DNA from 2 places in the Micromonospora sp. NPDC003241 genome. Region 2 is predicted to be linked to the other one. Evidence: riboswitches for the same ligand, from Rfam matches in the RefSeq annotation. Region 2 holds a riboswitch; the other holds the start of a gene.

Region 1 (3,516 bases), on a different contig from region 2:
CTCGACGGCGTGTTTTCGGCACTCACCGCTAAAAGCCCGTTACCCGGCGGATCGGTCGGCGTGCAACATGCCGCCCGGTCGACGGGCTCGCGGTGTGCCTCAGCCGAGCAGTCCGGCGTCGCGGGCGGCCCGCAGCGACGGCTTGATCCGGTGGGTCGGCCCGACCTCGCCCGCGACGGCGTCGAGCGTCTTGAGCCCCTCGCCGGTGTTGTAGACCACCGTCTCGGCGGTCGGGTCCAGCTTTCCGGACTCGACCAGCTTGCGCAGCACCGCGACGGTCACCCCGCCGGCCGTCTCGGCGAAGACCCCGGTGGTACGCGCCAGCAGCCGCACGGCGGCCCGGATCTCGTCGTCGTCGGCGTAGTCCATCCAGCCACCGGTACGGCGCACCGCCTCCAGGGCGTAGAGGCCGGCGGCCGGGTCACCGATGTTGAGCGACTTGGCGATCCCGGTCGGCTTGACCGGGGTGATGGTGTCGCCGCCGCCGTGCAGGGCGGTGGCGATCGGGTTGCAGCCGGCCGACTGGGCGCCGAAGACCTTCCACCCGCCGGCCGGTGCCTCGACCAGGCCGATCTCGACCAGCTCGCTGAACGCCTTGTCGACCTTGGTGAGCAGTTCGCCGGAGGCCATCGGGATGACCACCTGGGCCGGGATCCGCCAGCCGAGCTGCTCGGCGACCTCGTAGCCGAGCGTCTTGGAGCCCTCGGCGTAGTACGGCCGGACGTTGACGTTGACGAAGGCGGTGTCCTCGAATTCGTCGGTCTCCACCAGCTCGCCGCAGAGCCGGTTCACGTCGTCGTACGAGCCGTCGATGGCGACCAGTTCACCACCGTAGACGGCGGTGGTCACGACCTTGCCCTGCTCCAGGTCGCTGGGGATGAAGACCACCGACGGGGTGCCGGCCCGGGCCGCGTGGGCGGCGACGGAGTTGGCCAGGTTGCCGGTGGAGGCGCAGGCGAACCGGGAGAAGCCGAGTGCCCGGGCGGCGGTCAGCGCGACCGAGACGACCCGGTCCTTGAACGAGTGGGTGGGGTTGGCGCTGTCGTCCTTGATCCAGAGCGGACCGGTGATGCCCAGCTCGGCCGCGAGCTGATCGGCGGCGACCAACGGCGTGAAACCGGGGTCCAGGGTGACCCGGGTGGCCGGGTCCTGGCCGGCGGGGAGCAGCGCCGCGTAGCGCCAGATGTTCTGCGGGCCCGCCTCGATCTGCTCGCGGGTCACGCTGGCGAGGGCCGCCGGGTCGTAGTCGACCTCCAGCGGGCCGAAACACTCGTAACAGGCATGCTGCGCGGCCAGCGGATAGCGGGCGGAACAGGCGCGGCAGACCAGGGCGCGGGCGGGGCTGGTGGTGGTGTCGATCCCGGTAGGGGCGAGCGCCGACGTCATGTCCGAGTCCTCTCATCTTCCCCCACATCGCACCCTGCGGCGGGGACGGAATTGGCACCTGCCCCACGGGACGCTCAGCGATGAGCGCGCGGGGTGGTTGCCGGGGCGTCGTCGGGCCGTATCCCTCAGCCCCTCTGGATGAGGTATTCAGTTGTGCCGCCGAGTCTAGGCAATCACGGCGCGCTCGTCAGCGTTCGATCTCAGCCTGTGAGCGATTCCTCACCGCCGCCATCGCCTGCCAGACCGCGACGACCCTGGACCGGAGGGGCTCCGGCGGTGCCGGAGGAAACCCGGTCCAGGGTCGCGCACGAGCGTCGGCCTGGTCGCCGCACCAGCCGGATCAGGCCGGTACGGACCTGCGTTCGGCCGCCTTCACGTCCAGGGCGGCCCCGTTGCGCTGGCGCAGCAGGTTGTCCACCGCCCAGCTACCCGGACCGAGCACCGCGATCAGCAGGAACGACCAGCAGAACAGCACGGACAACTCGCCGTGGTTGCGCAGCGGCAGCAGCGCCTCGGGCTGGTGGACGACGAAGTAGGCGTAGGCCATCGAGCCCGACGCCACCAGTGCCGCCGGTCGGGTGAAGAGGCCGACGAGCACCAGGGCACCGCAGACGGCCTGGATCAGCGCGGCCCACCAGCCCGGCCAGGTGCCGAGCGGGACGGGTTCGCCGCTCCCCCGGGCGCCGCCGAAGACGCCGAACAGGGACGACAACCCGTGGCAGAGAAACAGCAGGCCGATGACCATGCGGAACAGGGACAGGGCCGGCCCGCCGAACCGGTCAGTACGCATTCCGGAACCTCCATTGTGGATGGACGAGGGCAACCAGAATGCGGGACTGATAAATGTTTGTCGATGCAATCTCTTCCTTTGGGAACGCTCCCACATCGATGGTAGCGACTGGGACTCCCAAAGAAACCCCCGCGACGATGATCCTTTTGGTCACCCTCCGTAAGTCTCCCTGTACACCGTGGACATCTGACGGCAACAAGTCGCGGTCATCCGATCCGGGGCCGCGCACCCACCCGGGTCCGGAAGCGGCCACCGTCGTCCCACCAGCCGGTACGCGGGGCGGTCCCCGACCGGCCGGGAAGCCGTCCCGAAGCGCCCGCCTCGCCACCCCGCCTGCCCGCCTGCCCGCCTGCCCGCCTGCCCGCCGAACGATCGAGGACCGTGATGCGACGATGAGCGGATGCGAGAAATCCACGGGGGATCGATGCCGGATACGACCACGAGACGCGGCGACGGAGGCCGGGCCTACCGGCGTCCTCGGCTCGTCGCGCTGCTGACCGCCTTCGCGCTGCTCGCCGGCTGCGCACCGACCGACGCGTCCGGCAACGTCCCGGGTGACGGACCGACGGAGCAGGCCGACCCGGCCACGAGCCCGACCACGGCCGGCCCGGACGGACCGGAGGTCTGTCCCGAATCAGGCGTACTGATCCGCTACCTCGGTGTCAACGCGGCCATGGGGCTCCGGGCGATGGGCGTGGAGCTGGTCAACTGCGGCGACCAGCCGTACCGGCTGCACGGCTACCCGGCGCTGCGGCTCTACGACGGCGAGGGGGTACCGATCACCGTCCGGGTGGTCCCCGGCGCGGCAGGGATCGCCTCGGGCTTCGACGACCCACCCCGGCCACTGGTGCTGGCACCGGGCGACGCGGCCGGAGCGGCCGTGATCTGGCGCAACCTGGTCGACGACCCGACCGTGGTCGCCACCGACGCGGCGCGGGTGGAGATCGCGGCGGGCGAGGGCCAGCCGGGGCAGGACCTCGACATGGAGGGGCCGATCGACCTCGGCAACACCGGCCGGATCGGAGTCAGCGCCTGGAAGGAACGAACCGCCTCGACGCCGACGCCCGCCGACCGGACGGACGGCGGCGTCGACGCCGCACTCAGCTGGTGATGTCCTTGCGGGTGAAGCGCCAGAAGGCGAGTCCCCAGAAGAGGGTGGCGTAGCAGATCGCCGAGATGGCGCCCCGGACGATGTCGTCCGTCTGCACCGGCGTGGAGAGCAACCCCAGCCATGCGGTGCTGTAGTGGGTCGGCAGGAACGACCGGATCGCGCCGAGCGCGGTGATCTGGTCCAGGATGCTGGAGAGGATCCACAGCAGCACCGCACCGCCCACCGCGCC
Region 2 (3,516 bases):
AGCGCGTCCGGCAGCGACCAGTGCAGGTGGATGCCGGCCGGCAACAGCAGATCCTGCTGGAACGGCCCTGGCAGGATCGCGTCGCTGAGGTTGCGCTCACCGAAGTCGGCGTCCCGGCCGGTGTCGGCGTCGATGTACGGCAGGCGGGTGAAGTCGGCGGTCGGTCCGGTGACGGTTCGATCGGTGGCGAGCCACAGGGCGTCCACCCTGACGGGCACGGCGAGTATGCGCATGGTGATGCGTTCCCCAATGGTTGCGGCTTGGTCGCTGCGGTAACGCCGGTTCACCGTAGGGCAGATCCGAGTGCGAAAGTGCTTCGCAAAGTTGACAGTCGAACCGCTGTTACGTCCACGATGGAGTGTGCTATTCCCCGTGGTGGAGACGCTTTCCGGACAGTGTTCCGACGAATCGTCGACACGCCGGGCCGACCCACGTCCACACGGCCGACCACACCGGGCCGCAGGGACGCGGAGTCGGACGGCGGCGAGTGACCGTAGTCACTGCGCGTGGTGGCGGCGGGCCGGGCAACCGTGCGCTCACCGCGTCGGATTCGCGTCTCGTCCCGTGCCGCGACCCGCACATGGGGGGCCGGTCGAGGTCAGGCCCGCTCCGGTCAGAACGTGGCGATCGGGTTGACCGGGCTGCCGGACGTCCCGGCCAGGCGGACCGGCGCGACGGCGAGATGGAAGTCCCACTGACCGAGGTCGGCGGCGGTCGTCGCGCACGCCTCCAGGTCGCAGTTGTCGAGCAACCACAGACCCATCGCGACGAGGCTCACGGCGTGCACCGGCATCAGGACGTCGTCGTATCCCGACGGCTGGACATCCTGCGGGGTGTCCGCGCCGATCAGTGCGACCTGGCGCTCGTGCAGCCACGGCAGGCAGGACGCGTGCCAGCCGGCCTGGGTGACACCGCCGGCCGTACCGCCCTCGTGCCGGACCCGACCACGGCCGGTCCGCAACAGCACCGCGTCGCCGGACCCCACCCGTACGCCCTGCCGGCGCTCGGCCTCTTCGAGATCCTCGGGGAACACGGCCTGCCCCGGCTCCCACCACGGCACGTCCCGGGCCCTCGCCACGTCCAGCAGGACACCACGGGTGACGATCCCGTTCGCCGCCGCCGTGACTGCCGCCCACGCCGACCCCGTCGCGGCGTCCACCACCGCGTGCGACCGCCCGTTGTACATCACGCCGTCCCAGAAGATGTGACACGGCGAGTCGAGGTGGGTGACGGTGTTGCCGTGGAACGAGAGGCTGAGCCGCTCGGACGAGAAGCCCCAGCGCCGGTCGGCGTGGAACGCGGGCGGCATGTTCTCGGCGCCCGGCATGTCGGCGGCGCACGGGCACGCCGTCGTCGACCGCTCCATCTCTCCCGGCACGGCGACCTCCCACGCGCACGACACGCTCCGGCCGTGGCGTACGGCTCGCGCCGCCGCCAACCGGACGTCGTCGGTGATGTGGTTGAGCGTGCCGAGTTGGTCGTCGTCGCCCCACCGACCCCAGTTCGACAGCGTGTCGAAATACCCGAGCACGTCCTCCTGAGTCGGCATCGGCCGCCCTGCCGTCATCGAAGCATCGACTCCTCCGGTCACGCGGTCGCCGGACACCGCAGGCAGGCTATCCCGTCCCTCCCGCACACCTGCCACACCGCGCCGGGAGGGACGACTCAGGGGACCGTCCGGTGTCGTACGAACGGGGACGTGCCGGGTGCGCGAAGCGCTCTGGCGGAGGCGCTCGCCGGTGTGGCAGCATCGGCAGCGGTCATGAGTGTCAGCGTCAAGGCCCCGGCCTGCTGACCGGCAACCCTCGTACATCCGCGGTGGGGTGCCTCCGGGTGAGGACCAGGCCGCCGGCGATCGCCGGAGAGGCAAGCGCGGACCCGCACGGGTCCACCGTCACGAAGGACCAGTGTGCCCACGATCGCTCCTGCCGTGCTCGGCAACGACCTTCCGGTCCGCCTGTCCGACGGCACCACCGTCGCGTACGCCAACCTCGACTACGCCGCCACCGCACCCTGTCTCGCCGCGGTCGCCGCCGCGGTCACCGAGCTGCTGCCCTGGTACGCCAGCGTGCACCGGGGCGCCGGCGCCGCCTCGCGCCGATGCACGCTGGCATACGAGCAGTCCCGTCAGACCGTCGCGGACTTCCTCGACATCCGGCCGGACGACCACGTGATCTTCACCCGGAACACCACCGATGCGATGAACCTGCTCGCCCGGGCCCTGCCAGCGCACACCACGGTGGTGACCTGGGCCGGCGAACATCACGCGAACCTCCTGGCCTGGCCGAACGTGCACCGACTGCCGGTGCCCACCGACCTGCCCGAGGTGACGTCCGGGCTGACCCGTGCACTGGCCGACCTGGGCAGCGGGCGGCCGGTGCTGGTGGCGGTCACCGGCGCGTCCAACGTCACCGGAGAGGTCTGGCCGATAGCCGAGATCGCGGAGATCGCGCATCGGCACGGCGCGCGGATCGTCGTCGACGCCGCCCAGTTGGCCCCGCACCGCGCGGTCTCCATGGCCGGCACCGACATCGACTACCTGGCGCTGTCCGGGCACAAGCTGTACGCGCCGTTCGGCGCGGGAGTCCTGGCCGGCCGCGCCGACTGGCTCGACGCCGCCGACCCGTACCTGTCCGGTGGCGGGGCCACCAGACACGTCGGCGACGAGCCCGCCGAGGTGCAGTGGCAGACCGGCCCGGCGCGCCACGAGGCCGGCACCCCGAACCTGCTGGGCGCGGTGGCGCTCGCCGCGGCCTGCACCACGATCTCCGCCGCCGCGCCGGACGTTCTCGCCCGCCACGAGCAGGAGCTGTTGACCCGGTTGCGCGACGGGCTCGACACCCTGCCGCAGGTGGCGGAGCTGCGCACGTTCGACGCCGACCACGACCGGGTCGGCATCGTCAGCTTCACCGTCGCCGACCGACAGGCAACCGACATCACCCACCGCCTCTCCGCCGAGCACGGGATCGGCGTACGCGACGGCTTGTTCTGCGCCCACCCGCTCACCCGGAAGCTGCTGGCCGGCGCCGCCGAGCGGCTCGGCCGCCCGACCGACGGGTACGCGATCCGGGCCAGTATCGGCATCGGCACGACCGCCGAGCACGTCGACCGGCTCCTGCACGGGCTACGCGAGGTCGTGCGGTGAGCTTCCGGGCGGCCGGCGTCACCACGGTCGATGGAACGGATCTTCTTGGATCTCGATCATCTCTACGGCCGTGAAGAGGCTTCTTACGAAGTCGTCGGGTGGGATGACGAGGTGCGCACCGGGGAGGATCGCCTCGATCAACATCTCTTTCCCCAGTTCCGCGAGGATGTCCTCCGCGACCTCCAGCACGTGAGTCACGATCGGGTGTTGGTCCTCCGTCCCCGGGTCGGACACGATCGCGTCGGAACCCCTTCTGGAATGGACGAAGGCGTTCAACATCTCGGCGCGGTGGTGCTCTTCGGTGACTGCGCGCGCGACGATGCCGGCGATGACCTCCCGGATTTCCGCGGCGGCCTTCTCCTTCGCCGGGT

The links. Region 2 has a riboswitch for S-adenosylmethionine ahead of ACWDVW_RS08730 (aminotransferase class V-fold PLP-dependent enzyme). Riboswitches for the same ligand answer to the same signal wherever they lie in the genome.
Region 1: linked by a shared signal. The riboswitch ahead of thrC (threonine synthase) and the one ahead of ACWDVW_RS08730 (aminotransferase class V-fold PLP-dependent enzyme) in region 2 are both predicted to bind S-adenosylmethionine.

The regions. Positions count from the first base shown of each region.
Region 1 is NZ_JBSFSO010000042.1:51,265-54,780, reverse strand. It holds gene thrC (threonine synthase) at 100-1,386, opposite strand; SAM riboswitch class I at 1,396-1,531, opposite strand; gene ACWDVW_RS26145 (DoxX family protein) at 1,727-2,176, opposite strand; gene ACWDVW_RS26140 (DUF4232 domain-containing protein) at 2,601-3,287, shown strand; gene ACWDVW_RS26135 (ABC transporter permease) at 3,277-3,516, opposite strand, start outside.
Region 2 is NZ_JBSFSO010000007.1:183,473-186,988, reverse strand. It holds gene ACWDVW_RS08740 (hypothetical protein) at 1-218, opposite strand, end outside; gene ACWDVW_RS08735 (cyclase family protein) at 614-1,549, opposite strand; SAM riboswitch class IV at 1,759-1,879, shown strand; gene ACWDVW_RS08730 (aminotransferase class V-fold PLP-dependent enzyme) at 1,931-3,145, shown strand; gene ACWDVW_RS08725 (hypothetical protein) at 3,164-3,516, opposite strand, start outside.